DNA from 2 places in the Martelella sp. FLE1502 genome. Region 2 is predicted to be linked to the other one. Evidence: predicted binding sites of a transcription regulator. Region 2 holds the regulator's gene; the other holds the start of a gene.
The links. Region 2 encodes LexA, which represses DNA repair genes until DNA is damaged. Its sites were predicted from a motif close to TGTTCNNNNTGTGTTCNG; they were not measured.

Region 1: the regulator LexA is predicted to act here: its motif matches at 9,324-9,341, upstream of uvrA (excinuclease ABC subunit UvrA).

What each region holds. Positions count from the first base shown of each region.
Region 1 covers NZ_JBAKFQ010000004.1:245,238-261,163, forward strand. The annotation lists gene V6767_RS05825 (extracellular solute-binding protein) at 1-352, opposite strand, end outside; gene V6767_RS05830 (invasion associated locus B family protein) at 599-1,246, shown strand; gene hspQ (heat shock protein HspQ) at 1,321-1,650, opposite strand; gene glnA (type I glutamate--ammonia ligase) at 1,779-3,188, opposite strand; gene V6767_RS05845 (P-II family nitrogen regulator) at 3,258-3,596, opposite strand; gene V6767_RS05850 (NAD(P)H-hydrate dehydratase) at 3,958-5,421, shown strand; gene V6767_RS05855 (DUF72 domain-containing protein) at 5,463-6,263, opposite strand; gene uvrA (excinuclease ABC subunit UvrA) at 6,274-9,195, opposite strand; gene V6767_RS05865 (single-stranded DNA-binding protein) at 9,448-9,951, shown strand; gene V6767_RS05870 (MarC family protein) at 10,019-10,669, opposite strand; gene gyrA (DNA gyrase subunit A) at 10,897-13,713, shown strand; gene coaD (pantetheine-phosphate adenylyltransferase) at 13,867-14,361, shown strand; gene V6767_RS05885 (peptidylprolyl isomerase) at 14,395-14,958, shown strand; gene V6767_RS05890 (peptidylprolyl isomerase) at 15,016-15,525, shown strand; gene queA (tRNA preQ1(34) S-adenosylmethionine ribosyltransferase-isomerase QueA) at 15,774-15,926, shown strand, end outside.
Region 2 covers NZ_JBAKFQ010000014.1:72,801-88,726, forward strand. The annotation lists gene V6767_RS13490 (isoprenyl transferase) at 1-481, shown strand, start outside; gene V6767_RS13495 (phosphatidate cytidylyltransferase) at 481-1,362, shown strand; gene rseP (RIP metalloprotease RseP) at 1,395-2,489, shown strand; gene bamA (outer membrane protein assembly factor BamA) at 2,818-5,157, shown strand; gene lpxD (UDP-3-O-(3-hydroxymyristoyl)glucosamine N-acyltransferase) at 5,203-6,255, shown strand; gene fabZ (3-hydroxyacyl-ACP dehydratase FabZ) at 6,281-6,715, shown strand; gene lpxA (acyl-ACP--UDP-N-acetylglucosamine O-acyltransferase) at 6,712-7,542, shown strand; gene V6767_RS13525 (LpxI family protein) at 7,539-8,408, shown strand; gene lpxB (lipid-A-disaccharide synthase) at 8,420-9,580, shown strand; gene gltA (citrate synthase) at 9,665-10,951, opposite strand; gene V6767_RS13540 (ComEC/Rec2 family competence protein) at 11,241-13,799, shown strand; gene lexA (transcriptional repressor LexA) at 13,753-14,460, opposite strand; gene V6767_RS13550 (YrhK family protein) at 14,608-15,381, opposite strand; tRNA gene V6767_RS13555 (tRNA-Lys) at 15,468-15,543, opposite strand; gene V6767_RS13560 (cytochrome c biogenesis CcdA family protein) at 15,784-15,926, shown strand, end outside.

The sequences.
Region 1 (15,926 bases), on a different contig from region 2:
TGCGGTCATCGTCCCACTCCACGCTTTCGGCAAGCAGGCCGTAGAGCGTGAACGGCTCGTCGCGCGAGCGCTGCATCAGCGGCTCGAACACGAGATTGCCCAGCACCTCGTCCCACAGCCCCCTGGCCGACGAACGCATGCCCTTCAGCACGAAGGGGTTCAGCGCGTCGAACGAGCCGACAACGCCATAGGTGATCGCGCCGCCCTTCTTGACATCGGGATTGACGTAGCTGAAATGCTGGTAATCTGCGGGGAGCGCAGGTTCGCCATGCATGGCGATGCCGTGAACGGGTTCGGCTGCGGCCGCGCCCGAAAGCGCCGCGGAGAGGAGGAGAGTAGCAAGAAAGCGCATCGATTCGCCCTGTCGTATCCATTCGTGGAAGAATGGTATCATGGCCGCTGACAAAGCTGAAATAGGCCGCGAAATCGCTTCAGGCGCAAATTTTGGGCGCCGAGGGGGTAGATTGGCGTCCAATGTGGCGATATCAGAGGAAACACTGGCGGTTGAGGCCCGAAACAGGGAGGCTTTGCCGCATTTCGGTAACAATAGCGATGCAGGGTCCCCGGACCTTACGCAGATGAACCAGGAGAGATTTTGATGCTTTCACGCGCCAGTATTATCAAGCGTGTCGCGGTTTGCGCCTTCACGATTGCGGGCCTTTCGGCCGCCGGCGCTTCGGCTCAGGAACAACAGCAGGCCCAGCAGCCCCAGGCTGGCGCGGCTCCCACGCAGGGCTGGTTCAAGACCTGCAACGACAACGGCAATGGCGGCGTCTGCATCGTGCAGAACTATGCCCGCGCCGAAAACGGCCAAGTGCTGACCGCCGTCGGCCTGATCCAGCCGCAGGGCAGCAACGGCCAGGCCATGCTTCAGGTGACCGTGCCGACCTTCCGCCTGATCCCGGCCGGCGTGCAGATGCAGATCGATACATCCGCGCCGCAGAAGCTCGACTACGCCATCTGCACCAATGAACAGTGCATTGCCCAGGCGCCGCTCAACGATACGCTGGTCAACGCCATGAAGCGCGGCGGCAAGGTGACCTTCACCTCGGTCAACATGCGCCAGCAGCCGAACCCGGTCGACCTGACGCTTTCCGGCTTTACCGCCGCCTTTGACGGCGACCCGATCAGCCAGCCCGACCTGGTCGAAAGCCAGCGCAATCTGGACGAGTCGATCAAGAAAATGGCCGTCGATCGCCGCAAGAAGATCGAGGAAGCCCAGCAGAACGCCACGACGGGCAACTGATAGCCACTGTCGTTTCGACCTTAAAAAGGCCCGGCTGAAAATCTCAGCCGGGCCTTTTTGCTGTTTGCATCCGCTCAATGCGTGCTGGCAAAGCGCGGCGCGAGATGGCCGCTGTCGGTTACCATGAATATTTCGCCGACCTGCGGGTTGCGCAACGGCTCGCCGCTCATGTCCAGCTCGAGATTACCCTCGGAGACATAGGCGACATAACCCTTTTCTTCGTTCTCGGCCACGAGATGGTAGAACGGCTGATCCTTGCTGGGCCGGATTTCCGGCGGGATGGAGTTATACCATTCTTCGGAGCGGGAGAACTCCGCATCGACATCGAATACCACGCCCCGAAAGGGAAGCGCGCTATGGCGGACGATATCGCCGATATTGTATTTCGCTTCGCGTATTTTCATGAGCATTTCCTTTCGTATTCTATATGGAAATGCGTTTTGCCAGGTGCAAGGGGTGTGTCCGCGGGGCATCAGGCACAAAAAAACCGGCCGCCCGAAGGCAGCCGGCTCATCGTCACAACGGTCGGTGATCAGACCGAGTAGTACATGTCGAATTCGACCGGATGCGGGGTCATTTCGAAACGCATGACTTCTTCCATCTTCAGAGCGATATAGGCATCGATCTGGTCGTCGTCGAAAACGCCGCCGGCGGTCAGGAACTCGCGATCCTTGTCCAGGCTTTCCAGCGCTTCGCGCAGCGAGCCGCAGACGGTCGGGATTTCCTTCAGCTCTTCGGCCGGCAGGTCGTACAGGTCCTTGTCCATGGCATCGCCAGGATGGATCTTGTTCTTGATGCCGTCGAGGCCGGCCATCATCAGCGCGGCGAAGGCGAGGTAGGGGTTCGCGCCCGGATCGGGGAAGCGAACTTCAACGCGCTTGGCCTTCGGCGAGGAGCCGAACGGGATACGGCACGAGGCCGAACGGTTGCGGGCCGAATAGGCGAGCAGAACCGGCGCTTCGTAGCCGGGCACCAGACGCTTGTAGGAGTTGGTCAGCGGGTTGGTGAAGGCGTTGATCGCCTTGGCGTGCTTGATGATGCCGCCGATGTAATAGAGGCAGGTTTCCGACAGGCCGGCATAGCCGTCGCCGGCAAACGTCGGCTTGCCGTCCTTCCAGATCGACTGGTGCACGTGCATGCCCGAGCCGTTGTCGCCGAAGACCGGCTTCGGCATGAAGGTGGCCGTCTTGCCATAGGCATGGGCAACCTGGTGGACGCCATACTTGTAGATCTGGGTCTTGTCGGCCATGCGGGTCAGGGTGTCGAACACCATGCACAGTTCGTGCTGGGCCGAAGCCACTTCGTGGTGGTGCTTTTCGACGGTGATGCCCATTTCGGCGAGAACCGTGAGCATTTCCGAACGCATGTCCTGAATGCTGTCGACCGGCGGAACCGGGAAATAGCCGCCCTTGGTGCGCGGACGGTGGGCCATGTTGCCGGTTTCATATTCGGTGAAGGCGTTCGACGGCAGTTCGATGCTGTCGAGCTGGAAACCGGTGTTGTAGGGCTCGGCGTTGAAGCGCACGTCGTCGAACACGAAGAATTCCGGCTCGGGACCGAAATAGGTGGTGTCGCCGATGCCGGTCGACTTCAGATAGGCTTCCGCCTTCTTGGCCGTGGTGCGCGGGTCGCGGTTATAGGCTTCGCCGGTGAGCGGCTCAAGAATGTCGCAGAACACGACCAGGGTCGACTGGGCGAAGAAGGGGTCCATATGGGCGGTTGCCGTGTCGGGCATCAGCACCATGTCGGACTCGTTGATGGCCTTCCAGCCGGCGATCGACGAACCGTCGAACATGATGCCGTCGGCAAACAAATCTTCATCGACAGCGGAAATGTCCATCGTCACGTGCTGCAGCTTGCCCTTGGGGTCGGTAAAGCGCAGATCCACGAACTTGACGTCGTTGTCTTTGATTTGTTTCATAATTTCAGAAGCTGTCGTCATTTAACGTTTTCCTTGCATAAGAAGATGACGATAGGGATGCCCCATCTTTGTCAAAAGAGGAGGGATGGATCAGATGGCGTCAACGCCGGTTTCGCCGGTGCGGATGCGCACGACGCCCTCGACATTGGAAACGAAGATCTTGCCGTCGCCGATACGCCCGGTTTGAGCGGCATTGCGGATGGCTTCGATGACCGCGTCCACGTTTTCGTCTGCCAGAACGACCTCGACTTTGACCTTGGGAAGAAAGTCGACGACGTATTCAGCGCCCCGGTAGAGCTCCGTGTGACCCTTCTGGCGCCCGAAGCCTTTGGCTTCCGTGACAGTGATGCCCTGCAGGCCGACGTCCTGAAGGGCTTCCTTCACTTCGTCGAGCTTGAAAGGCTTGATGATCGCTTCGATCTTTTTCATGAGAAAATTGCTCTCCGCTTCTCCCGTTGAAGCAGGCGTCAGCCCGCTCGGAACTTCTAATGCACATTGCATGCCAAGTTCGATTGTTCTTCGTGCAAATCCACCGAAATGAAATTGCGGCCTCGCGATTGCCGCAGCATTCCGCATGTGGCACCGAAATCAGGTTCGCCAAAAGGCGCCTTCAGGTCAATAGCGCGGCATTTCAAGGGCGTTGACGGCGAGGGCGCATGATTTTTGAGCAGCAACCTGTGTTCAATTAATAGGCAATTGATTACCAACTAGCCAGAAGAAAGTCGCCTCTTGCATCAGCAAGCGGTTTTCCGCTCTATTCACCCGCAACAAAGGAGTGCCGGCCTTGCTGATGACACCTGAGGAAATGGGGCGCGCGGACGCGCTGGCCGCTGAGAGCGGTATAGACAGCTACGCGCTGATGGTCAGGGCGGGGCGGGCGGTCGCGGCCTGCCTGCTGCGGCACTACCCGGCGGCGAGGCGCGCGGTGGTGCTGTGCGGGCCCGGCAACAATGGCGGCGATGGCTATGTCGCGGCCCGCGCGCTTGCGGAAACCGGCATGAAGGTGGCGGTGTTTCACCTCGGTGATCCCGGCAGGCTCTCCGGCGATGCCCTTCGGGCCCGGCAGGATTGCGGCATGGACAGCAAGCGACTGGATACCTTTCGGCCGGAGCAGGGCGATGTCATTGTCGACGCGCTTTTCGGGGCCGGTCTCGCCCGGCCGCTTTCCGATGAGATTGCCGCCGTTGTCGCGCGGGCGGAGGGGCTGCCGGTGATGGCCGTCGACCTGCCGTCCGGCATCAGCGGCCTCACGGGCCAAGTGCTTGGCGCTGCCTTCAAGGCCACGCATACCGTGACCTTCATGGCGGCCAAACCGGGCCATTACCTGCTGCCCGGCCGCGCGCATTGCGGCCGGCTGGAGGTGTTCAATATCGGCATTCCGCGCCGCATACTGGCGCAAGCGGCCGGCGACCACCATCTCAACACGCCAGCGCTGTGGGCCGAGCGCCTGCCGCGCGCAGGCGCCGACTCGCACAAGTTCAAACGCGGCCATCTCGGCGTGTTTTCCGGCGGCGCTTCGGCGACGGGCGCGGCCCGGCTTTCAGCGATGGCGGGGCTGAAGGCGGGCGCCGGGCTGGTCACGATCGCGGCAGCGCCGCAGGCAATCCTCGTCAACGCCGCGCATCTGACGGCGATCATGCTGAAACGCATCGAGGATGTCGCGGCGCTCAGAGACTGGATCGCCGACAAGCGGCTGTCGGCCTTCGTTCTCGGCCCCGGTTTCGGGGTCGGCGCGGAAACGCGGGATTATGTGGAGACGCTGATCGGACGCCCGCTGGTGCTCGACGCCGACGGACTGACCGCCTTCGCGGAGCAGCCGCGGGCGCTGTTCGACCGGCTGGCCGCGGCCCCGGAAACCTGCGTCATGACGCCCCATGCCGGCGAATTCGCGCGGCTCTTTCCCGACCTCGCCGAGGACGGCGACCTCGGCAAACCCGAAAAGGCGTTGCAGGCGGCCCGACGCGCCCATGCCGTGGTGCTCTACAAGGGCGCCGACACCGTGATCGCGTCGCCGGACGGCAGGATCGCGATCAATGCCAACGCCCCGCCATGGCTTGCCACCGCCGGCTCCGGCGATGTGCTTTCCGGCATCATCGGCGGGCTGCTGGCGCAGGGCGTGCCGGCCTTCGAGGCGGCGGCGGCCGGGGCATGGTTCCACGGCGAGGCGGGGAACCGGGCAGGCGGGGGGCTGACGGCGGAGGACCTGCCGACCCATCTGCCTTCCATCCACGAGATTATCGAGGGCGGGCGCTGAGACGCATTGCCGATGAAAGAGTCGGAAGCCCTAGGCCAACCTTACTCGTCGACCAGGCTTTGCAGCTTTTGAGCCCCCGCCGGAGCGCGGACCTTGCCGCCGGTGATGAAGAACGCATAGACGTCGCGCGGCTTTGCCTCAGGCGCATCGCCGGCAAGACGCGGCAGATCGTCGGGCGCGCCGCCCTTTGACCAGAGTTTCAGCTTGTCCGCCCATTCCTTCAGCGCCTTGTCGGGATAGCAATGCGGATTGTCATCCTCGCCCTTTTGCAGGCGGGCATAGACGAAATTACCGGTGACATCGGCAATCATCGGGTATTCGGGATGATCCGCGCAGACGATGGTCGCGCCGTATTTTCGGGTGAGCGCCACAAAGTCCGGGTCGAGGAAAGAGGGGTGGCGGACTTCCAGCGCATGTTTGAGGGCAATACCGTCCCGCTCTTTCGGCAGAAGCTTGAGGAAATCCTCGAAATCCTCCGCCTCGAATTTTTTCGTCGGCATGAACTGCCACAGGATCGGCCCGAGCCTGTCGCCAAGCTCGGTGATGCCCTGGCCGAGAAACTTGTCGATCGAGCCCTCGGCCTCGGCGAGCTTCTTGCGGTTGGTGCAGAACCGGCTCGCCTTCAGCGAAAAGATGAACCCGTCCGGCACGCTCGCCGCCCATTTGGCGAAGGTGGCGGGCTTCTGCGACGAATAATAGGTGCCGTTGACCTCGATCACCTTCAGCTTCTCGCCGGCATATTCAAGCTGGCGCGTCTTCGGCAGCTTGTCTGGATAGAAACTCTCGTTCCACGGATCAAAGGTCCATCCGCCGATACCCACACGAATTGCGCCTGCCGCCATGACCCGTCTCCTATTCCGCCGCTTCCGTCTTCTTCGGCGGCCGACGCTCCAGAAGCTCCTGAAGATATTGACCGGTGTAGGAGGCCTTTTCCTTCACGATATCTTCCGGCGTCCCGGTCGCGACGATCCGGCCGCCGCCGTCGCCGCCCTCGGGACCGATATCGATCACCCAGTCGGCGGTCTTGATGACCTCGAGATTGTGCTCGATCACCACCACCGAATTGCCCTGTTCGACGAGCTGGTGCAGCACCTCCAGCAGCTTCGCGACGTCGTGGAAATGAAGCCCGGTGGTCGGCTCGTCGAGGATGTAGAGCGTCTTGCCGGTGGACCGACGCGACAGCTCCTTGGCGAGCTTGACGCGCTGCGCCTCGCCGCCCGAAAGCGTATTGGCCTGCTGGCCGACCTTGATATAGCCGAGGCCGACATCCTGAAGCGTCTGCAGCTTGTCGCGCACCGAGGGCACGGCAGAGAAGAACTGGACGCCTTCCTCCACAGTCAACTCCAGGATATCGGCGATCGATTTGCCCTTGAACTGAACCTCCAGCGTTTCGCGATTGTAGCGCTGGCCGTGGCAGACGTCACAGGTGACGTAGACATCCGGCAGGAAGTGCATCTCGATCTTGATCAGGCCGTCACCCTGGCAGGCCTCGCAGCGCCCGCCCTTGACGTTGAACGAGAACCGGCCCGGCTGGTAGCCGCGCGCCTTGGCTTCCGGCAGGCCGGCGAACCATTCGCGGATCGGCGTAAAGGCGCCGATATAGGTGGCGGGGTTCGAGCGCGGCGTGCGGCCGATCGGCGACTGGTCGATGTCGATGACCTTGTCGACGAATTCCAGACCCTCGATACGGTCATGCGGCGCCGGGTTTTCGCGCGCGCCCATGATGCGGCGCGCGGCCGCCTTGTAGAGCGTCTCGATCAGGAAGGTGGATTTGCCGCCGCCGGAAACGCCGGTGACGGCGGTGAACAGGCCGAGCGGGATCGAGGCGGTGATATCCTTCAGATTGTTGCCGCGCGCGCCGACGACCTTGAGCGCCTTGCCCTTCTTCTGCTTCCGGCGCTCGGCGGGCACGGCAACGGCGCGCGCGCCGCTCAGATACTGCCCGGTCAGCGATTTCGGATTGGCCATGATCGCTTGAGGCGTGCCCTCGGCCACCACCTCGCCGCCGTGAATGCCGGCGGCGGGGCCGATATCGAGCACATAATCGGCGGTCAGGATCGCGTCCTCGTCATGCTCGACGACGATGACGGTGTTGCCGATATCGCGCAGATGTTTCAGCGTATCGAGCAGCCGCGTATTGTCGCGCTGATGCAGGCCGATCGAGGGCTCGTCGAGCACGTAGAGCACGCCGGTGAGCCCCGAGCCGATCTGCGAGGCAAGCCGGATGCGCTGGCTCTCGCCGCCCGAAAGCGAGCCGGAATTGCGCGACAGCGTGAGATATTCCAGCCCGACATCGTTCAGGAACCGCAGCCGCTCGTTGATTTCCTTGAGGATGCGCACCGCGATATCGTTCTGTTTCTGCGAAAAATGCTTCGGCAGGTCCTCGAACCAGTCGCGCGCCGCGCGGATCGAAAGCTGGCTGACCTCGCCGATATGGCGCTTGTCGATCTTGACGGCGAGCGCCTCGGGCTTCAGTCGGTAGCCGTTGCAGGCCGGGCAGGGGGCGGCCGACATATAGCGCTCCATCTCCTCGCGCGCCCAGGCGGAATCGGTTTCCTTCCAGCGCCGCTCGAGATTGGGAATGATGCCCTCGAAGCTCTTGGTCGTCTTGTAGCTGCGCGCGCCATCGGCATACTGGAACTCGATCTTGTCATCGGTCCCGTTGAGGATCGCGTTGGTGGCCTTTTCCGGCAGCTTGTCCCAGCGATCGGTCATCTTGAAGCCGAAATGCCGGCCAAGCGCCTCCAGAGTCTGCTTGTAATAGGGCGACGAGGATTTCGCCCACGGCGCGATCGCGCCGTCCGACAGTTTTTTCGCCCGGTCGGGAACGACGAGACCTTCATCGATCTTCTGCTGGAAGCCGAGACCGTCGCAGGTCGGGCAGGCGCCGACGGGATTGTTGAAGGAGAACAGCCGCGGCTCGATCTCCGGAATTGTGAATCCCGAAACCGGACAAGCGAATTTCTCAGAAAAAACAACGCGCTCATGGGTTTCGTTGAGAGATTTGTTCTTGGCGCCGCCGGCCGCCGTCTCGTTTTCCGGCAGCGGCTTGTCGGCGAATTCGGCGACCGCCAGCCCGTCGGCGATCTCGAGGCAGGTTTCCAGGCTGTCGGCAAGCCGGGTCGCCAGATCGTCGCGCACGGCAACGCGGTCGACCACCACGTCGATATCATGCTTGTATTTCTTGTCGAGCTTCGGCGCTTCGGCAATCTCGTAGAATTCACCGTCGATCTTGACGCGCTGGAAGCCCTTTTTCATCAGCTCCGCCAGTTCCTTGCGGAACTCGCCCTTGCGGCCGGTCACCAGCGGGGCGAGAATGTAAAGCCGCGTGCGCTCCGGAAACGCCAGAATGCGGTCGACCATCTGCGTCACGGTCTGGCTTTCGATCGGCAGTCCGGTCACGGGCGAATAGGGCACGCCGGTGCGCGCGAACAGAAGCCGCATATAGTCGTAGATCTCGGTCACCGTGCCGACGGTGGAACGCGGGTTCTTCGAGGTGGTCTTCTGCTCGATCGAGATCGCGGGCGACAGGCCCTCGATCCGGTCGACATCCGGCTTCTCCATCATCTCCAGGAACTGGCGCGCATAGGCCGAAAGGCTCTCGACATAGCGCCGCTGACCCTCCGCATAGATCGTATCGAAGGCCAGCGAGGATTTGCCCGAGCCCGAAAGCCCGGTCATTACGATCAGGCTGTTGCGCGGCAGGTCCACGTCAATGCCTTTGAGATTATGCTGGCGCGCACCGCGGATGGAGATATTCTTCAGTTCGCTCATGGGATCAGGCTTCTCGAGAAGGGAATTTGCTTCCTATGTAGTTCGCGCCGCGGCTCTGTCGAGGTGCAGCAAAACAGACAGCTTGAATGTCCAACGTTGAATCGCTTGACTCGATCATAGCAGAGCGATAGAACAAATAAAGAACATTTTTAATTGTGGATTGTCCCGTATCGGTTGATCGCTTTTGGAGAGATCGTCTATGCTGCCGAAAATTCTCTAAAGCGCCGCAACGCGGTTATACAGGTGGTAGTCATGGCAGGTAGTGTAAACAAGGTCATCCTCGTCGGCAATCTCGGAGCGGACCCGGAAATCCGGCGTACACAGGATGGCCGGCCGATCGCCAACCTGCGGGTGGCCACATCGGAAAGCTGGCGCGACCGCAATTCCGGCGAGCGCAAGGAGCGCACGGAATGGCACCGCGTGGTGATTTTCTCGGAAGGTCTCTGCAAGATCGCCGAACAATATCTGCGCAAGGGCTCGAAGGTCTATATCGAAGGTCAGTTGCAGACCCGCAAATGGACCGACCAGGGTGGCCAGGAGCGCTATTCGACCGAGGTTGTGCTGCAGGGGTTCAACGCCACGCTGACCATGCTTGACGGCCGCGGCGAAGGCGGCGGCGGCGGGCAGGGCGGTAACTTTGGCGGAAGCCAGGGCGGCGGTGGCTATGACGATTACGGCTCGCAGCCGTCTTCCGGCGGCGGCGGTCGCAGCGGCGGCGGCTTCTCGCAGGATCTCGACGACGACATTCCGTTCTGATCAACCGCGCATCCCCTTCTTGAGGGCGGTGAGGCCGTTTTCCGCCATCGGCGGCAGAGCATAGATTTCACCCGGCGACGGCGGGCGGCGGAGCGTGCATCACGGTCGTAACGCCGTCGATCACGAACTGCACGGCCAGCGCCGTCAGCATCATGCCGAGAATGCGGGTGAGAATGTTACGACCGGTTTCGCCGAGAAGCCGGTCGATCAGGCCGGCGGCGAGCATTGCCAGCAGCACGACCAGCGATGCGACGAAGATCACCAGAACGAGCGCCAACTTGTCCAGCACCGTTTCCATCTTGGAGCCGAGCAGGATCGTCGCGGAGATCGCGCCGGGGCCTGCGATCAGCGGCATGGCCAGCGGGAAGGCGGCGAGATTGGCCAGGCCATCCTTCGTGATGGCGGTTTCCGTGGTCTTCTCCTTTCTTTCGACGCGTTTTTCGAAGATCATTTCCACGCCGATCCAGAACAGAAGAATGCCCCCGGCGATACGGAACGCGCTCATGGAAATACCGAGCGCGCTGAGGATGTCATCGCCCAGCAGGGCAAAGGCCAGGAGAAGAAAGAACGAAATCAGGCTGCCCCGGATCGCCACCTTGCGGCGCTGCGCCTGAGTCATGCCCACGGTCAGCGCCAGGAAGATCGGAACCATGCCGGGCGGATCCATGGTCACCATCAAGGTGGTGAAGCCGTTTATCAGCGTTGCCAGTTCGTTCATCCGCCCGTTTCCGCCTGTTTTTTCTTCTTCATGGGCCACGCCGCCGCGGCAAACCGCAGGTGGCATTCGCAGTGCTCTTGCCAGCTTGCCACAAGATCACCACCTGACACGAATAAAAACTTGGAATCCGCCGTCTGTCCACTGTCAGGAGGCTTGCGCAATTGGCGTCAGCCATCGGATTCGGCTATAAAAAACCAGATGATTCTAGCTTGAGATCGTGATTCACATTGACTGATCAAACGACACCTTCGGGCGGCGGCCTGCCGCCGGGCATCGAGCCCATCTCCATCATGGAGGAAATGCAGCGTTCCTATCTCGATTACGCCATGAGCGTGATCGTCAGCCGCGCGCTGCCGGATGTTCGTGACGGCCTGAAGCCGGTGCACAGGCGCATTCTCTACGGCATGTCCGAAATGGGCGTGGACTGGAACAAGAAATACGTCAAATGCGCCCGCGTCACCGGCGATGTCATGGGTAAATACCACCCCCACGGCAACGCCGCGATCTATGACGCGCTCGCGCGCATGGCGCAGGACTGGTCGCTGCGCCTGCCGCTGATCGACGGGCAGGGCAATTTCGGCTCCGTCGACGGCGACCCGCCAGCGGCCGAACGCTATACCGAGTGCCGGCTGCAGAAGGTCGCCCATACGCTGCTCGATGATCTCGACAAGGAGACCGTCGATTTCCGCGAGAACTATGACGGCACGCTGTCGGAGCCGTCGGTTCTGCCGGCGAAGTTCCCGAATCTTCTGGTCAACGGCGCGGGCGGCATCGCCGTCGGCATGGCCACCAATATCCCGACCCACAATCTGGGCGAGGTGATCGACGGCTGTATCGCGGTGATGGAAAATCCCGCGATCGAACTGCCGGAATTGATGCAGATTATTCCGGGGCCGGATTTCCCGACCGGGGCGCAGATTCTTGGCCGCGCGGGCATCAAATCGGCCTATGAGACCGGGCGCGGCTCGGTGATCATGCGCGGCAGGGCCACGATCGAACCGATGCGCGGCGACCGCGAGCAGATCATCATCACCGAGATTCCCTATCAGGTGAACAAGGCGACGATGATCGAGAAGATGGCCGAACTGGTGCGCGACAAGCGTATCGAGGGCATTTCCGATCTGCGCGACGAAAGCGACCGCGAAGGCTATCGCGTCGTCATCGAACTCAAGCGCGACGCCAATGCCGAGGTCATCCTCAACCAGCTTTATCGTTACACCCCGCTGCAGACCTCGTTCGGCTGCAACATGGTGGCGCTCAATGGCGGCAAGCCGGAACAGCTTACCCTGCTCGATATCCTGCGGGCCTTCGTCGCTTTCCGCGAAAGCGTCGTCAGCCGGCGGACCAAATATCTGCTGAGGAAGGCCCGCGAGCGCGCCCATGTCTTGGTTGGTCTCGCGATCGCCGTTGCCAATATCGACGAGATCATCAACCTGATCCGCCGCGCGCCCGATCCGCAGACGGCGCGCGAGCAGCTGATGGAGCGCCACTGGCCGGCCCAGGATGTCGAGGCGCTGATCCGCCTTATCGACGACCCGCGCCACAAGATTTCCGAGGACGGCACCTATCAGTTGTCCGAGGAACAGGCCCGCGCCATTCTCGAACTGCGGCTGTCGCGTCTGACCGCGCTCGGTCGCGATGAGATCGGCGATGAGTTGAACAAAATCGGCGATGAAATAAAGTCTTATCTCGAAATCCTGTCATCGCGGATGAAGATCCAGGCGATCATCAAGGAAGAGCTGATCGCGGTCCGCGACGAGTTCGGCACGCCCCGGCGCACCGAAATCCTCGAAGGCGGTCCGGACATGGACGACGAGGATCTGATCGCCCGCGAGGACATGGTCGTCACCGTGTCGCGCAACGGCTATATCAAGCGCGTGCCGCTCACCAGCTACCGGGCCCAGCGGCGCGGCGGCAAGGGCCGCTCGGGCATGTCGATCCGCGACGAGGATTTCGTCACCCGGCTGTTCGTGGCCAACACGCATACGCCGGTGCTGTTCTTCTCCTCCCGCGGCATCGTCTACAAGGAAAAGGTCTGGCGGCTCCCGATCGGCACGCCGCAATCGCGCGGCAAGGCGCTGATCAACATGCTGCCTTTGCAGCAGGGCGAGGCGATCACCTCGATCCTGGCGCTGCCGGAGGACGAGGAAAGCTGGTCCGAACTCGACGTGATGTTCGCCACCACCCGCGGAACCGTGCGCCGCAACAAGCTCTCGGACTTCGTGCAGGTGAACCGCAACGGCAAGATCGCGATGAAGCTCGACGACGAGAACGATCGCATCCTGTCGGTCTGGACCTGTACGCCGGATGACGACGTGCTGCTGACGACCGCCATGGGCCAGGCGATCCGCTTCCCGGTTCCCGCCATCCGCGTCTTCGCCGGCCGCAACTCGATCGGCGTGCGCGGCATCGGCCTTGCCGAGGGCGACGAGGTGATTTCGATGACCATCGTCAGCCATGTTGACGCCGAGCCGTGGGAACGCGCCGCCTATCTGAAGCGGGCAGCGCTCGAGCGCCGCACCGAGACCGGGGAGGGCGAGGATATCGCGCTTGTCGGCGAGGACGTTGCGGAAGAGGGCGTGCTCAGCGATGACCGCTTCGAGGAGCTGAAGTTCCGCGAGCAGTTCATCCTGACCGTGACCGAAAAGGGTTTCGGCAAGCGGTCGTCGTCCTACGACTTCCGCATCTCCGGACGCGGCGGCAAGGGCATTCGCGCCACCGACACCTCGAAGACCGACGAAATCGGCAAGCTGATTGCCGCCTTCCCGGTTCTCGACGGCGACCAGATCATGCTGGTCACCAATGCCGGGCAGCTGATCCGGGTGCCGGTCTACGACATCCGCATCGCCAGCCGCACCGCAAAGGGCGTCACCGTGTTCAAGACCGGCGCCGAGGAGAAGGTGGTCTCGGTCGAGGTCATCAGCGAGCCGGACGACGATGAGGTGATCGAGGACGCTGTCGAAGCCGGTGTCGATGTCGAGGCCGGCAGCGAAGGCGCGGCCGAGGCGACGGACGCCCTTGACGACGGAACCGACGAGACCTGATCGGCGAAAAACGGGAATAAAGACTGGAGCCGGGCCTCGCGCCCGGCTTCTTCGTTTCACCGCTTCGTTTACGGCCTGAACCGGCTTGCAGCCCGGCACTTTCCATGACAAAAGGCCGTGACCGGAAACGGGGCCGAGGACGCGACGAAGCATATGGCGAAGGCATTTTACACAGGCTCATTCGACCCGATGACCAACGGGCATCTCGACGTCGTGCTACAGGCGCTGAACGTCGCGGAAAAGCTCGTGATCGGCATCGGCGTGAATGCCGGCAAGACGCCATTGTTCACCTTCGAGGAGCGGGCCGACTTTCTGAAGCGCGGCGTGGCTGAAAACCTGCCGGAGCGGGCAGGGGACATCGAGGTAATCGCTTTCAGCGGCCTTGCCGTGGATGCCGCGCGCGAGGCAGGCGCCAGCCTGATCATTCGCGGACTGCGCGATGGCACGGACTTCGACTACGAGATGCAGATGGCCGGCATGAACGGCGAGATGGCGCCGGATATCCAGACCGTATTTGTCCCGGCAAAACCGGCCTCGCGTCCGATATCGGCCACATTGGTGCGGCAGGTCGCGGCCATGGGCGGCGATGTGGCGCGCTTCGTGCCGGATTATGTGGCGGCGGCATTGAGAGCAAAGCACTCGCGGTAGCCCGATGAGGAAACCTTTTTCAAGGAGAACGACATGCGCAAGATGATTGCGGGACTGGCAGCGGCAACGCTGATTTCGACATTCGCGGGTGCGGCCATGGCTGCCGACACGCTGACCTTCAACACCACCGAAGGCCCTTTCACCATCGAGCTTTTCGAAGATCTGGCGCCGCAGAATGCCGCGCGCGTCAAGGAGCTTGCCGAAAGCGGCGCCTATGACAACGTGGTGTTCCACCGCGTGATCGACGGCTTCATGGCGCAGACCGGCGACGTTCAGTTCGGCGATACCGAGGACGGCTACGACCTCAACCGCGCCGGCATGGGCGGTTCTGATATGCCGGACCTGCCGGCCGAATTCTCCGACGTGCCGTTCAAGCGCGGCGTCGTCGGCATGGCCCGCGCGCAGGACCCGAACTCGGCCAATTCGCAGTTCTTCGTCATGCTCGAAGACGGTCCGTTCCTGAACGGCCAGTACACCGTGATCGGCGAAGTGGTCGACGGCATGGACAATGTCGACAAGATCAAGAAGGGCGATCAGGCCCAGAACGGCAAGGTCAGCGATCCGGACCGGATCCTGGACGTCACCGTCGGACAATAAGTATTGCGCCCGCCTTCCCGGACCGGCGGGGCGGGCAAACCGCCACAGGAGAAAATGATGGCCGAAATCAAGGACCCGGAAAACACCTTCATCATGGAAACGACCAAGGGCAAGGTCGTGATCGAAGCGTTTCCGAACGTCGCCCCCAAACATGTCGATCGCATCCGCGAACTGGTGCGCGAGGGCGCCTATGACGGCGTCGTCTTCCACCGCGTGATCGCCGATTTCATGGCCCAGGGCGGCGACGTCCAGCACGGCAAGAAGACCTCGGACACGTTCAACCCCGGCCGCGCCGGCACGGGCGGTTCCGACAAGCCGGATCTTCCGGCCGAATTCTCCGCCACCCGCCATGTGCGCGGCACCTGCTCCATGGCCCGTTCGCAGAACCCGAACTCCGCCAACTCGCAGTTCTTCATCTGCTTCACCGATGCCCCCTGGCTCGACAAGCAGTATTCGGTGTGGGGACAGGTGATCGAAGGCATGGACGCCGTCGACAAGTTCGAAAAGGGCGAGCCGGTCCGCAACCCCGACCACATCATCACGATGAAGGTCGCCGCGGACGTTTGAGGGCGAAGGGGAACGCCCTTCAATCTCCCCCCTTGAGGGGGAGATGCCCCGGCAGGGGCAGAGAGGGGTGAAACCTCTCCGAGAGCACAGTGTTTGCGGCTTTTAGGGCTTACGCCCTTTACCCCTCTCTGTCGCTTTCGCGACATCTCCCCCTCAAGGGGGGAGATTATTGGGCGCAACGCCGTTAAGCAACAAACCCGTACGGCCAAGGCCGGCGGGTTTTCGAATTTGAGAAATGTCCTGATACAATGCGCGTAGACCTCTTCGATTTCGACCTGCCGGACGAAAATATCGCCTTGCGGCCCGCAAGCCCGCGCGACAGCGCGCGGCTTCTGGTGGTGCGGCCGGGCGAGGGGCTCGCCGATCATGTCGTCTCCGAACTGCCATCCTTTCTGCGGCCC
Region 2 (15,926 bases):
CGACAATTACCATCGCCAGAACATGCGTTTCCAGATGATCGGCGAGCGCAGCGGCCTGTCGGCAAAGATATTGAAGGCCCTCGAGGTCGCCGAGGAGCGGACCCGGAACAATACCGGGCTGCATGTGGTCGTCGCCGTCAATTATGGGTCGCGCGCCGAGATTGCCGGCGCTGCCCGCGCGCTCGCCCGCCAGGTGGCGGAGGGCAAGACCGACCCGGATGATATCGATGAGGCCGCCATCAGCGAGCGCCTCGATACTGCCGGCCTGCCGGATCCTGATCTTGTCATCCGCACCAGCGGCGAGCAGCGCCTTTCCAACTTCCTGCTCTGGCAGACGGCCTATTCGGAACTGGTGTTCCTGCCATGCAACTGGCCGGATTTCAGCCGCGAGATGTTTTTCGAAGCGCTTTCGGAATATGCCAGGAGGAACCGGCGGTTCGGTGCGCTTTCCGCGCCGCAGGCGGCATTGACGGACACCTGATGACCCAGGAACTGAGGCTGCGCATCGTTTCGGGAGCCGTTCTGGCGGCGGTGGTTCTGCTGATCACCTGGGCGGGCGGCTCTCTCTTCAACCTGCTTGCGGTCGCGATCGGCTTTCTGGTTTTTTATGAATGGCTGGAGATGAGCCGGGCGCGCGACGGTCAGGTTAATCGTTTGATCGGCCGGTGGAGCACGCCGGTGCTTGGCGGCATCGCGGTGATGATCGCCGTTGCCATCCTTGTCTTTCTCGAGCTTTTCGGGCTGGCGCTGGCGCTTGCCTGTTTCGGCGCGGCGGCATTCTGGTTCCTCGGGCGCCGCGCGGCCATGCCGTTCTGGTTTGCGGGTTCGGTGATCTATGCCGCGGGCAGCATGATCGCGCTTGCGGCGCTTAGGAACGGCGGGGAGGCGGGGCTGTTCGCGATTCTGTTCCTGTTCGCCGTTGTCTGGAGCACCGATATCATGGCCTATTTCGTGGGCCGCGCCCTCGGCGGCCCCAAGCTTGCGCCGTCAATATCGCCGGGCAAGACGTGGTCGGGCGCAATTGGCGGGGCAGCCTTCGCCGTCGCGGCAGCCTTTGCGCTGTGCTGGAGCTATGGCGGTTCTCCCTCGATCGCGATTGGCCTTCTCGCGCTTTTCCTGTCCGTTTGCAGCCAAGTGGGCGACCTGTTCGAATCGGCGCTGAAACGGCGCTGCGGGGCCAAGGATTCCAGCCATCTGATTCCCGGTCATGGCGGGGTGATGGATCGCGTCGACGGACTCGTCGCAGCGGCATTCGCGATGTATGTTGTCGTCGTTCTGGTGGCGCTTGCCGGCCATGAGGGTTTTGCGGGCGACATGCTGATGAACTGGAGCGGACTTGCCGCTCCGATGAATGGAGCCTGACCGTGCAGTTCGCCTTTACCAATGCCCCGGGGATGATCGTCGCCTTTATCGTGGCGATTTCCTTTCTCGTGTTTTTTCACGAGCTCGGGCACTATCTGGTCGGGCGCTGGTGCGGCATCCGCATTCTGGCGTTCTCGCTCGGCTTCGGGCCGGAGATCGTAGGGCGCACCGACCGCCACGGCACGCGCTGGAAACTGTGCGCGATCCCGCTTGGCGGCTATGTGCGGTTTTACGGCGATGAGGATGTCGCAAGCCGCCCGGACTTCAAGGGCCTGGAAACGCTGCCGGAAGAGGAGCGCGCCCGCACGCTGAACGGCGCCGCATTGTGGAAGCGCGCCGCCACGGTGGCGGCCGGGCCGATCGCCAACTTCCTGCTGGCGATCGCGATCTTCGCCGTGATCTTCATGGTCTATGGCCGCGCGGTTTCCGATCCGGTGGTGGGCGAGGTGACGCCGGACAGCCCCGCTGCGGCGGCGGGCGTTCAGCCCGGCGACATCATGGCGGCGCTCGATGGCCAGGCGATCGATACCTTCGATGCCGTGGTGCGCTATATCAGCGTGCGCCCCGGCGTGCCGGTCGTGCTGACGGTGGAGCGGAACGGGGAACCGGTCGATCTGACGGTGGTGCCGGAGCGGGTGGAGACCGAGGACCGATTCGGCAATGAAATGGAACTCGGTCGTATCGGCGTTGTCGGTACACGTGATTCGGGTAATTTCCGCGTCGAGCGTTATGGCCCGGTTGCAGCCATCGGCCAGGGCGCGCTGCAGAGCTGGCATATCGTCGTCAGCACCTATGATTATATCGCCAATGTCTTTGCCGGCAGGATGAAGGCCGACCAGATCGGCGGTCCGGTGCGGGTGGCGACGATGGCCGGTCAGATGGCGTCGCTCGGTATTGTCGCATTTGCTAATTTTGCAGCAATTCTTTCGGTTTCGGTCGGCTTGTTCAATCTGTTGCCGGTTCCCATGCTCGATGGCGGGCACCTGATGTTCTACGCGATCGAGGCCGTGCGGGGACGGCCGCTTTCGGCGCGCGTCCAGGAATTCGCATTCCGGATCGGTCTTTTTTTGGTGCTGGCGCTGATGGTGTTCGCGACGTGGAACGATACGATCGGGCGGATGGGGTAGGGCGATTTTAACCCCTTGACACTATTTGGTTAACCGTGCGCGCGCTCTCATCTTGCCGCAAATGGTTTCTTGTGCAAATGTGGCCTTGCCTTTGGCGTCGGAGATGATAGGAAACCCCTGAGGGAGCATCTCCGTCGTGCTGTTGACGTATTCCGTAGCGTTCGGTTTACCATAAACACAGAAGAACGTGGCGATTTGGTCACGCTTGGGGCGGAAGTTGCATCTGAGGGGCGGCTTTCTATTGCGTGGGGATGCGAAGTCTTTAGAACTTAAATCCACATTGCCGAAAACCGCTTATACCGAGCGATTATAAAGGGTAGATAGTAGCATGGCCGGTTCAAGATTTTTGAACACAGTTTCAGGTGCGGCGCTTTCGTTTGCGGTCGCCGTTTCCGGGGGGGTCGTTGCCGCCGTTGCTGTGCCTGTAGACGCGTATGCCGCCGTCGTCAGGAACATCACCGTCAACGGAACCGGTCAGGCAGGTTCCGACGCGATCAAATCCAAACTGACGATCAAGCCCGGCCAGAGCTTCACCGACGCTGACATTAATCAGTCGATCCGCAATCTCTACAGCTCGGGCTATTTTTCCGACGTCAGGATTTCGGTTTCCGGTTCGACGCTGGTCGTGAACGTCACGGAAAACCAGCTCATCAATCAGGTCGTGTTCAACGGCAACCGCAAGGTCTCCGACAAGAAGCTCGAGGGCGTCGTCGAGCTGCATTCGCTCGGTCCGTATAACGAGGCCCAGGCGCAGCTCGATATCCAGCACATCAAGGACGCTTACGCCTCGATCGGCCGTTCCGATGTCGAGGTCACGATCCAGACGGCGACCGTTCAGGATAACCGCATCAACGTTGCCTTCGTCATCGATGAAGGCGGCCGCACCAAGACCCGGAAGATCAATTTCGAAGGCAACAACACCTTCGGCGACGCGCGCCTCGCCTCGGTCATCCTGACCAAGCGCTCGACGCCGCTGTCGTTCCTAACGCGCAAGGATATCTACAATCCCGACAAGCTGCGTCAGGACGAGAAGCTGCTGCGCGAGTTCTACAACAATCACGGGTTCCCGGACTATCGTCTTCTGTCGACCGATGTCGACTATGATGAGACCGACAATTCCTATTCGATCACCTTCAATATTTCTGAGGGCGATCGTTACAAGTTTGGGGATATCGGCGTTGAGACCACGGTCGAGGGCGTCGACATCTCGAACCTGAAGGGCGATATCAAGACCCGGACCGGCAAGATTTACGACGCCGACGACATTCAGAAGACGTCGGAATCGATTGCTGCTTCGGTGTCCTCGCAGGGCTATCCCTTCGCGCAGGTCAATCCGCGCGGCGACCGCAGCTTCACCAATGATACCTATTCGGTGAACTACGAGATCGATCAGGGCATGAAGGCCTATATCGAGCGGATCGATATCGTCGGCAACACCCGCACCCGCGACTACGTCATCCGCCGCGAGTTCGATCTGGCCGAGGGCGATGCCTATAACCGCGAGATGATCGCGCGCACCAAGCGTCGGCTCGAGGCGCTGGGCTATTTCAGCTCGGTCGAGATCAAGACGCTGCCGGGCAGCGCGCCCGACCGTGTGGTTCTCGAGGTCGATGTCGTGGATGAGCCCACCGGCTCGTTCTCGATCGGCGCCGGCTACGATGCGGAAGGCGATTCGCTGGTTCTGGAGCTCTCGGTCGAGGAGCGCAACTTCCTTGGTCGCGGCCAGTATATCCGCGCCTCCGCCGGTCTCGGCGATGACGATTCGCAGATCTACAACTTCAGTTTCACCGAGCCCTTCTTCCTGGGCTATCGTCTGGCTGCCGGTTTCGATCTCTATCGCGCGTCGTCCTCGACCCAGGAATACTACAACTATGCCGAAACGGCGGGCGCTATCCGCCTGACCGCGCCGCTCACCGACAACCTCTATTCGACGGTGAAATATTCCTACCAGCAGTTTGAATATGATGGTCGCGGCGACTGGCAGAACCTGAACAATGTGTCGCAGGTTTATCAGGACCTGATCAACGGCAGCCCGTGGGTGGTGTCGTCGCTGCAGCAGTCCTTCAACTTCTCTTCCGTCGATAACCGGCAGCTGCCGCGCGAGGGCGTCCTGGCGGCACTGAACAACACATTTGCCGGTCTTGGCGGCGACTCGCATTACTACAAGCTGGACGGCAAGGCGCGCTGGTATCAGATGATCTCCGATCAGGCCGATATCATCGGCTCGATCACGGCGCGCGGCGGTTTCGTCACGCCGTTCGATGATAATCTGAACGTCTTCGACCAGTTCACGATCGGCGGTCAGCAGATCCGCGGCTTCAAACAGAACGGTATCGGCCCGCGCACCGTGGGCACCAATGACGCACTCGGTTCGCAGTACTACGCCACGCTTTCGGCGGAGACCAACTTCCCGCTGCCGGGCATTCCGGAGGATATCAACCTCCGCGGCGCTGCCTATGTGGACGCCGGCTCGGCCTGGGGTAACGCTGTGGAAGTCACCGGGACTCAGATCGAGGGCACCGATTTCTCGATCCGCGCTTCGGCGGGTATTGGTCTGATCTGGAACTCGCCCTTCGGCGACCTGCGGTTCGACTATGCCGTTCCGTTCGCCAAGGAAGATTTCGACGAAACCCAGCGTTTCCGTTTCGGTATCGCCAACACGTTCTGATATCTGTTTCCAGAACTCAAAGCTTAACTGTTCTGGAGAACGGACATGGATCAGAACCAGTTTTTCGGCGCACGGCAGGCAATCCCTCTGGGTGAGCTTGCCGGCCGCATCGGCGCTTCTCTGTCAGAGGCCACGGCGAGCGATCGTCTGGTGGAATCGATTGCGCCAATCTCCCGCGCCGGACCGAATGACATCTGTTATATACAATCGAGAAGTTCGGCGGATTATCTGAAAACCTGCCGGGCGGCCGCGATCATCTGCCCTCAAGCGTTGACCGCGTTGCTGCCGGATGGGCTGACGGCGCTTGTATCCGACAATGCGCAGCTTGCCTTTGCCCGCGCTTCGGCGCTGCTGTATCCGGCGGCGATGCGGCCGCAGTCGCTTGTGGGTGAGGGCGAGATTTCTCCGCAGGCTGCGGTGGACGCCACGGCCGCGCTCGAAACGGGCGTCGAGGTGTCGCCATTCGCCGTGATCGGCGCGCGCGCCCAGATCGGCGCGGGAAGCCGGATCCTGAGCGGCGCCGTCGTCGGCGCGGATGTGAAGATCGGGCGCAATGTGACGATTGGCGCCCAAGTGAGCGTCACCAACGCGCTGATCGGCAACAATGTCATCATCCATACCGGCGCCCGGATCGGCCAGGATGGCTTCGGCTATGCCGGCAGCCCGACGGGCATGGTCAAGCTGCCGCAGGTCGGGCGGGTGATTATCCAGGACGAGGTTGAGATCGGCGCCAATACCACGATCGACCGCGGCGCGATGGACGATACCGTGATTGGCGAGGGGACCAAGATCGATAATCTGGTTCAGATCGGCCATAATGTGCAGATCGGTCGTCATTGCGGTATTGTCAGCCAGGTGGGGATCGCCGGCAGCGTCAAGATCGGCGACGGAGTCATGATTGGCGGGCAGGCCGGCGTCAATGGCCATCTCGAGATTGGCAGCGGCGTACAGATTGCCGCCAGAAGCGGCGTTCTTTCGTCGATAGAGCCCGGATCGCGCGTCGGCGGCATTCCGGCGCGTCCTATGAAACTGTATCTGCGCGAACTTGCGGAACTGAGCAGACGGGCTCAGACAGGGGGAGATGAGCAAGGTGAATGAGGCTGTGACTGAGACTTTGGAACATATGGAACTTCTGGAGATCATGAAGTTCCTGCCGCATCGCTATCCGTTTCTGCTGGTTGACAGGATTATCGAGATCGACGGCGACGACAGCGCGGTCGGCGTCAAGAACGTGACGGCAAATGAGCCGCATTTCACCGGACATTTCCCGTCCATGCCGATCATGCCCGGCGTACTGATTGTCGAGGGCATGGCCCAGACGGCGGGCGCGATCTGCGCGCGCAAGGCCGATGAGGTGGACAATCTGGTCTACTTCATGACCATTGACAATGCGCGCTTCCGCAAGCCGGTGGTGCCGGGCGATCAGGTGCGCTACAAGGTCGTCAAGCAGAAGCAGCGGCGTCGGGTGTGGAAATTTCACTGCGAGGCGACGGTCGACGGACAGCTCGTCGCGGAAGCTGATATCGGCGCCATGATGGTGCGCAAGGATGAAGAATGACCAGAATTGCCAGCTCCGCCCGGATCGACCCGAAAGCGGTCGTGGAGGACGGGGCCGTTATCGGTGAAAACGCCGTCATAGGACCTCTGTCCTATGTCGGCCCGAATGCTGTGCTTGGCGATGGCGTCGTCGTGATGCATCACGCCAGCGTCGAGGGCGCGACCCGGCTTGGCTCCGGCTGCCAGGTTTTTCCGATGGCTGTGATCGGCGGCCCGCCGCAGAGCGTGCGCCACGATGCCAGCCAGACGCGGCTTGAGATCGGCAAGAACTGCATCTTCCGCGAGGGCGTCACGATCAATACCGGTTCGTCGCATGGCGGCGGGATCACGGTCGTTGGCGACAACAATCTGTTCCTCGCCAATTCCCACATTGGCCATGATTGCCGGATCGGCAACGACGTCATTCTGTCGAACAATGTCATGGTCGGCGGCCACGTCTTGGTGCACGACAAGGTTATCCTCAGTGGCGGCGCCGCGATCCACCAGTTCGTCCAGATCGGGCGGCAGGCCTTTGTCGGCGGGCTCGCCGGCGTCGTCAATGATGTCGTTCCCTATGCAATGATCGTCGACAACCCGGCGATGATGGGCGGGCTCAATGTCGTGGGCATGCAGCGCGCGGGCATCGAGCGCGATGAGATCCATCTGGTCCGCAAGGCCTACAAGACGATCTTCTCCTCGGGCCTGATCCTGGAAAACGCCGAGGCGGCGCGCGCGGAATTCGGCGGCAAAAGCGATGCGGTCGACGAAATGCTGCGTTTCATCCTCGAACGCGATGCCGAGCGCTCGTTGACGACGCCGGGATCCAGGCGGCGCAAGGGCGCGGCGTGAACTCCGCGGCGGTCTCCGCAAAGGAGCCGATTGCGATCATCGCCGGCAACGGTCTGTTGCCCTATTATGTGGCCGAGGCGGCGCGCGAAGCCGGCCATAGCCCGTTTATCGTGCAGCTGCGCGGCGAGGACGACCATGACTGGTCGGGATTTGACCATATGGACGCCGATCTCGGCGGCTTCCGGCCGGTGGTGATGGCGCTGCGCAAACGCGGGATCGACAAGATCGTGCTGACCGGCGGGGTCAACAGCCGGCCCGAACTCTTGAGCCTGCGCCCCACGCTTTCCGTGCTCGCTTCCATTCCCGCAATCCTTGCCAAACTGCGCAGCGGCGGGGACGACAAGGTCCTGCGCATGGTTATCGCCCTGTTTGAAAAGCATGGCTTCGAGGTGGTGGCGGCGCAATCGATTGCGGGCGATCTGCTGGCCGAGGCCGGCGCGCTTGGCAGGCTTGCACCGGATCGCGAGGCCGAGGCCGATATCGAGGTCGCCGCGCACGCCGCGCGCACGATCGGCGTGATGGATATCGGGCAGGGCGCCGTCAGCGTCGGCGGTCGCGTGGTGGCGCTTGAGGGCGCGGAAGGCACGGACCAGATGCTGCAGCGGGTGGCGGTGCTGCGCCAGTCGGGCCGCATCAGCGCCCGGCGGCGGGGCGTGCTTGTCAAGCTGTGCAAGCCACAACAGGATCTGCGCGCCGACCTGCCATCGATCGGCGCCAACACGGTGCGACTGGCGGCGGCAGCGGGCTTGGCCGGCATTGCGGTTGAGGCCGGGCGGTCGCTGATACTCGAGCGCGAAGAGACGCTGCGGGCCGCCGATGCGGCGGGTCTGTTTGTCTATGGGCTGGAGCCTGACCTTCGATCATAAGGGAGCGGCATGTGGCTTTGAAAATCGGGATTGTAGCCGGCGAGGTTTCTGGCGACCTACTGGGCGCCAACCTGATTGCCGCGCTAAAGGCGCTTCATGGCGGCCCGGTGGAACTGGTCGGCGTCGGCGGCGACGGCCTTGCCGGCGAGGGGCTGGAATCACTGTTCGACTACAGTGAATTGTCGATCATGGGGTTCACCCAGGTGATCGCCCGTTTGCCGCAATTGCTGCGACGTATCCGCCAGACCGCCGAGGCGCTGATCGCTGCGAAACCGGATATCATCGTCATCATTGACAGCCCGGATTTTACCCACCGCGTGGCAAAGCGCGTGCGCGCCGCAGCTCCCGAAATCCCGATCGTCGACTATGTCTGCCCCAGCGTCTGGGCCTGGAAGGAATATCGCGCCCGCGACATGCTCGCCTATGTCGACCACGTGCTGGCCGTGCTGCCCTTCGAACCGGCGGCGATGGAGCGTCTCGGCGGGCCGCCGACCACCTTTGTCGGCCATCGGCTGACCGGGGAGCCGGGCGTGCTCGAAGCGCGCCGCCAGAACCGTCTGGAGCGCGCGCGGTCGAAGCCGACCATCATGCTGCTGCCGGGCTCGCGCAAATCCGAGATCAATGCGCTGGCACCGATATTTCGCGATGTCGCCGCGACATTCGCGGCGCGCAATGACGGCTGTCGCATTATCCTGCCGACGGTGACGCGACGTGAGCAGCAGGTGCGCGCGGCCATCGCCGACTGGAAGGTTAAGCCGGAACTCTTCGTCGGCGAGGAGGCCAAGTGGGAGGCTTTTGCCATGGCCGATGCCGCGGTTGCCGCCTCGGGCACGGTGGTTCTGGAGCTGGCGCTTTCCGGCATTCCCGCCGTCTCCGCCTATAAGGCGGATTTCATCGGCCGTTTGATGCTGAACAAGATCACCGTCTGGTCGGCGTCGCTGCCGAACCTGATCGCCGATGCGCCGCTGGTGCCGGAATATTTCAACGACACGATCCGCGCCGGCGCGCTTGCGCGCTGGATGGAGCTGCTGACGAAGGACAGTTTCCAGCGGCGCGGCATGATGGAAGGCTTCGAGCGGGTCATCGCACTGATGCAGACCGAGGTCCCGCCCGGCGAGCGCGCGGCGGCCATCGTTCTGGATGTGCTGGCGGAGAAGGGCCCTGCGAAGTAGGCTGCCCGATAGCGCTCACCCCCCCTCTGGACACAGAAAAGGCCGGTCGCGGGACCGGCCTTTCGCATTTGAACACGCTGGAAATCAGCGCTTGGAGATGTCCACGAAATCGCGTTCCGGGGCGCCGGTGTAGAGCTGGCGCGGACGGCCGATGCGCTGTTCCGGATCCTCGATCATTTCCGCCCACTGCGCGATCCAGCCGACGGTGCGCGCAAGCGCGAACAGCACGGTGAACATGGTGGTGGGGAAACCCAAGGCCTTCAGCGTGATGCCGGAATAGAAGTCGATATTCGGATAGAGCTTCTTCTCGATGAAGTACTCATCCGTCAGAGCGATCTTTTCCAGCTCCATCGCGACGTCCAGCAGCGGATCGTCCTTGATGCCGAGTTCCTTGAGAACTTCATGGCAGGTCTTCTGCATGATCTTGGCGCGCGGATCGTAGTTCTTGTAGACGCGGTGACCAAAGCCCATCAGGCGGAAGGGATCATCGCGGTCCTTGGCGCGGTTGATATATTCCGGGATGCGGTCGACCGAGCCGATCTCCTGCAGCATGTTGAGCGCCGCCTCGTTGGCGCCGCCATGGGCGGGGCCCCACAGGCAGGCGATGCCGGCCGCGATGCAGGCGAAAGGATTGGCGCCAGACGAACCGGCAAGACGCACGGTCGAGGTCGAGGCGTTCTGCTCGTGATCGGCATGCAGGATGAAGATCCGGTCGAGCGCGCGCGACAGGATCGGGTTGACCTTGTATTCCTCGCACGGCGTGGCGAAGCACATATGCAGGAAGTTGGCCGCATAACCGAGGTCGTTGCGCGGATACACGAAGGGCTCGCCGACGTGGTATTTATAGGCCATGGCCGCGATCGTCGGGATCTTGGCGATCATGCGGATGCTGGCAATCTCGCGCTTGTAGGGATCGGAGATGTCGATCGAGTCGTGGTAGAAGGCAGACATGGCTCCAACGGCGCCGCAGATGATGGCCATGGGATGGGCATCACGGCGGAAACCGGTAAAGAGCCTCGTGAGTTGATCGTGAATCATCGTGTGATGGGTCACGCGGAAGTCGAAATCCTTCTTCTGCGTGGCCGTCGGCAGTTCGCCGAACAGCAGCAGATAGCAGACTTCCAGGAAGTCGGCGTTTTCAGCCAACTGGTCGATCGGGTAGCCGCGGTGCAGCAGAATCCCGTTATCGCCGTCGATATAGGTGATCTTGGATTTGCACGAGGCCGTCGAGGTGAAACCCGGATCGTAGGTGAACATGCCCGACTGCTTGTAGAGCGAAGCGATGTCGAGGACTTTCGGGCCGAATGTGCCCTCTTCCACGGACAGCTCAAGTTCCTTGCCGTCGAGTTGCAGTTTTCCAGTTTCCGTCATCCTATCCTCCAAATTTCCGGCGCGAATACGCTGTCGAAGCCAATCGGGATTTTCATTAGCTATAGGATTGGCAAGGTGTTGCCAAGCCGACGAAGCCGCGCGGCGGGTGATGAGTAATATCTGCGTTTAGCAAGTTTTACGGGGTTTAGAAAAGGAAAATTTTGCTTCTGCCGCCAGCGCTTGCATTGCAATCGATTAGCATTGGCCACAACATGTAAAAGTTGTAGGGCGGCGGTTTCGGATGCGCGGGAGTGGGGTAGGCACGAGCGAGATAGACAAGGCGACGGGCTTGCGCGCCGGAGCCGACCGGCTTCGCGCGCCTTTCAGAAGGCGCCAACCGCAAGGCGAGCGCGAGGCCGGCTTTGGCAGGCGCGACGCGGGCCGGGCAGGGCGGTTCGATATTGCCGCCTTGTGGCGGGAGGAGCAGGCATTCGGCCGGCCGTTTCTCATTGTGCCGGTGGTGCTGGCGACCGGGATTGGCTGGTGGTTCTCGCTCGACGAGAGCCCGTCTTCGCTGGGCCTTGGCATCTATTGCGGCATGGCGGTGTTCGCGGCCGTCTTGCTGCGCAACGGCCGAGGGCTCTTGCCCGTTGTCAGCGCCTGCATCGCATTGTTCCTCTGCGGCGCGCTGCTTGCGGCGCTGGAGACGGCGCGGCGGGCCACGGTGATGCTCGATTCGCCGGTGACCACCCATATCACCGGTGTGGTCGAAAGCCGCGAGCCGACGGAAACCGGCTGGCGCTATGTTGTGCGGGTGACGGCGACGGACGACCCCGTGATCCACCGTCCGCCCGAACGCGTCACGCTTGTTGCCCGCGGCAATTTGCCGCCTGTCGGCATCGGTCACGCCATTCAGGGGCTTGGGCGGCTGCTGCCGCCTTCCGCGCCCGTCATGCCCGGCCTGGTTGATTTCGGGTTCCTCTCCTATTTCGACGGCATCGGCGCGGTGGGCTTTTTCTATGGGCCGCCGAGCGATGCCGGCCTCGCGCCCGCGCCGGGCGTCAGCGTGCGGGCGGGTTTTGCGATCGAGCGGATACGCGACGGCATTGCAGGACGTATTCGTGCGGTGCTTGCGGGCGACACCGGTGCTTTTGCCAATGCGATCATCACCGGCGAGCGGCGGGCGCTGAGCGACGACACGCTCGATGCGCTGCGCAATGCCGGTCTTGCCCACATCATTGCCATTTCCGGCCTGCACATGGCGCTCGCCGCCGGCATTTTCTTCTCAAGCCTCAGGCTGCTGCTGGCGCTGTCGCCACGTGCGGCCGAGGCGGTTTCGACCAAGAAGATCGCAGCGGCCGCGGCGATCGCGGCGGCGCTGTTCTATCTGCTGATATCGGGCATGCAGGTGTCCGCCGAACGGGCCTTCATCATGCTGGCCGTCATGCTGGCGGCGGCGATCTTCGATCGTCCGGCGATCAGCCTGCGCAATGTCGCGCTTGCAGCGCTGGTGATTCTGGTCGTGACGCCCGCCGAAGTGGTGGGGCCGGGCATGCAGATGTCCTTTGCCGCCACGCTGGCGCTGATCGCGGGCTATGGCGCATGGCAGCGCCGGCCCGCTCAAGGATTTCGCCAAAGCCGCGGGCCGCTCCGCTGGCTCTGGATCGCAGCCTCCGGTATCGTGCTCACCGCGCTGATCGGCGGCTTGTCGACGACGCCGTTCGCCATCCATCATTTTTCCCGTATCGCGGGCTACGGGCTGCTTGGCAATCTGCTCGCCATGCCGGTGGTCACCTTCGTTGTCATGCCGGCCGGGCTTTTATCGCTCATCGCCATGCCGCTCAATCTTCACGCGCCGTTTCTGATCGTCATGGGCTGGGGGCTTGATTGGGTGATGCAGGCGGCGACTTGGGTCGATAGCCTTGGCGGCGCGTTTACCACAGGCCGCGCGCCGGAGGGGGTTCTGCTGCTGTTTCTCGCCGGCTTCCTGCCGCTCGTGTTGTTGCGCACGCGTCTGCGTCTCCTCGGTGTGATCCCGATAGCGGTTTCCTTCGCGCTGATCTCATGGCCGCGCGAGCCTCCGCCGCCGCAAATCCTGGTGGCTGGCGATGGCGATCTCGTGGCGATCGTCACCGGTAATGTCGCGGCTCTCACCACGAAGCGGCCGCCATCCTTCGTGTTCGAGCAATGGGAAACGGCACTCACACTCGCGGAGACGCTGCCGCCTGTGGAGGAAAGCGCGCTGGTGCTGAATGAGGAAGATCGTTTCGCGCGGCTCGAAGCAACGGATATGGCGAGCGCCGCGCGGGCGCTCAGCGAAACGATCACCGAATCCGCCCGGACGCCCGGCACCTTCCGCTGCAAGAAGGATGCATGGTGCTATGCGACCTTGATGGGCCTCAGAATCATGACGGTCGACCGGCCGGCTTTTGCCGGCCTTGCCTGCGACAATGCCGATATCGTCGTCAGCCGTTACCGCCCCGGATTCCAGACCTGCCGTTCCGGCGCATACCTCGTCACGCCAGCAATGCGCCGCCAGCACGGCGCCTTTCAATTCACGCTCCCGCCGGCGGCTGGTCGAAATATGGACGACGGCGACATACGGCGCTCGGTCGCGGAGCCGGGCAGGGGCAGCGAACCCGATCAGCAGGCAGGCAACGCCAATCCGTTGCCGGGAGGCATCGCGGATGCGAAAGCGCAACCGCCCCCGCCAGTGCTCGTAAAACCATCCTGCGGCCCGATGACGATCTCAGTCAGCACATCGGTCAGAGCACTGACCCGCCCGTGGAACAGGCACCGGCTTTATGACTGGCGCTCCGGCGAATATCTGCCGGTGATCGCGGTTCCGCAGACGCTCACCTTCAGTGGTAACGGCGGATCAGGCCGACCAGCTTGCCCTGCACCTTGACCTGGTTTGCCGAAAAGATACGGGTCTCGTAGGCCGGATTGGCCGCTTCCAGCGCGATCGAGGCGCCCTTGCGGCGGAACCGCTTCAGGGTCGCTTCCTCGTCATTGACGAGCGCCACGACGATATCGCCGGGCGAGGCGGTGGCGATATTGCGGATGATCACCGTGTCGCCGTCGAAAATTCCGGCCTCGATCATCGAATCGCCCTGCACCTCCAGCGCATAATGTTCGCCCGCGCCCAGCATTTCAGCCGGCACGGTGATCTGATGGGTGTTTTCCTGGATTGCGGAGATCGGCACACCGGCGGCGATCCGGCCCATGACTGGAATGCCCGCCGAGCCGCCGTCATTGGCGCTGGCCGGCGCCTTCGGCTCTTCCTGTTTCTTGCCGAGCGAGCCCTCGATCACGCTTGGCGAGAAACCCCGGCGCGGCTGCTGGCCGATCGCGCTGTCCGGCATGCGCAGGATTTCGAGCGCCCGGGCGCGGTTGGGAAGCCGGCGGATGAAGCCGCGTTCCTCCAGCGCGGTGATCAGCCGGTGTATGCCGGATTTCGACGCGAGGTCCAGCGCCTCCTTCATTTCATCGAAGGACGGCGGAATGCCGGTCTCTTTCATCCGTTCATGAATGAAATACAGCAATTCCTGTTGTTTGCGTGTCAGCATTTCCTGCCCCTGGCCCTTCGAAACAAATCCAGAACGAATATACATGTTCTCACTGTGTTCCGCAAGCCCGGGGAAGTCCCGGCAATCAAGGGGTTTCGCGCCGCCGGTGCGGGGCGGGACACGAATCGACAAACCGCGAGGTCGGTTTCACTCTTCCCAGCGTTTCTTCCTTCTGGGCGCCAGCGGCTTCAGCGGGTGGAGCGCATAGGATGTCGGTTTTCCCAGTGCGGTGGCGACCACGCGATAGGCGCGGCGGTAGTTGAACAGACCGCCGATGAAGAACAGGACGCTGCCGACCAGATATTGCCACGCCAGGAAACCGTCCAGCAGGGTTTCGTCGCGCTCGCTGGCAAGCGTCCAGAGATAGGGGATGGAGGCGACGGCAAAGAGCGCCGAGCCGACCACGAAGGTCAGGGCCGTCAGGTTCATCATCTGCAGGGTGACGAGATCGTCGGCCTGGACGATCTGGATGACGTTGATGACCGCGCCGACCACGAACAAGACGCTGCCGATGATGAAACACCACGCGCCGGCCTTGGGAAGGTCGACGGACGACAGAAAGAAAACGCTGCCAACCACGAACAGCGCGGTTCCAAAGACATAGGTCCAGGCCGCCCAGGCTTCCAGCCTGTCCCACAGCGTTTCCGGGTCCTTGCGCTGCCTGGCGTAGACGAAGACCTCGATCAGGTCATGGCCAGTCACGAGCAGATAGATCAGCGAGCCGAAGAAGAATATCCAGGCGCCAAGATCGGCATAGGATGAAAGCGCCGGAAAGAAGCAGATGCTGCCGAAAATGAAGATCAGCCCGCCGGCCTGATAGGCGATCGCGTTGATCGTCTCCCAGCGGAAATTCTTTCGCTTAGCCGGCGTATCGGCAATCACGTCATGAAGACGCGGTCGATTGACGAACATATGCGGCATGCGGTCCCTCGAGATTGATACGCCTGGCGCTTGGCCGCGTTTTAACGAAGCGGGGAAGGAAAATCAAAACCGGCTGAAAAACAAAATGGTGAGAGCGCAGGGGTTCGAACCCTGGACCTACTGATTAAAAGTCAGTTGCTCTACCGGCTGAGCTACGCTCTCCCGAGCCGGATGCCCGGCTGAAAGTGGGCGGAACATAGAAAGGGTCTTTATGAAGGTCAACCCGGAATCTCGCCGCGAAAGCGATAATAGGGCGGTTTTCGGCGCGCGGAAAGGTGATTGGATTTGACCGGTCATCTGGTTTAAGACCCGCGGACGTGTTGCGCGGGCATTTACGCTGTCGCGAGCATGGGTTTCGGGCATTGCCCGCGCCCGCAATTGCAAGGTGTTGGAGCAGGTTTCTTGTCGATCGGCGATATTTCCCTTCTGAGCGCGCTTCTGGCCGGCGCGCTGTCCTTTCTCTCGCCCTGCGTGCTGCCGCTGGTGCCGCCCTATCTCTGCTACATGGCGGGGATATCGGTCGACCAGTTGAAAGGTGGCGGCGA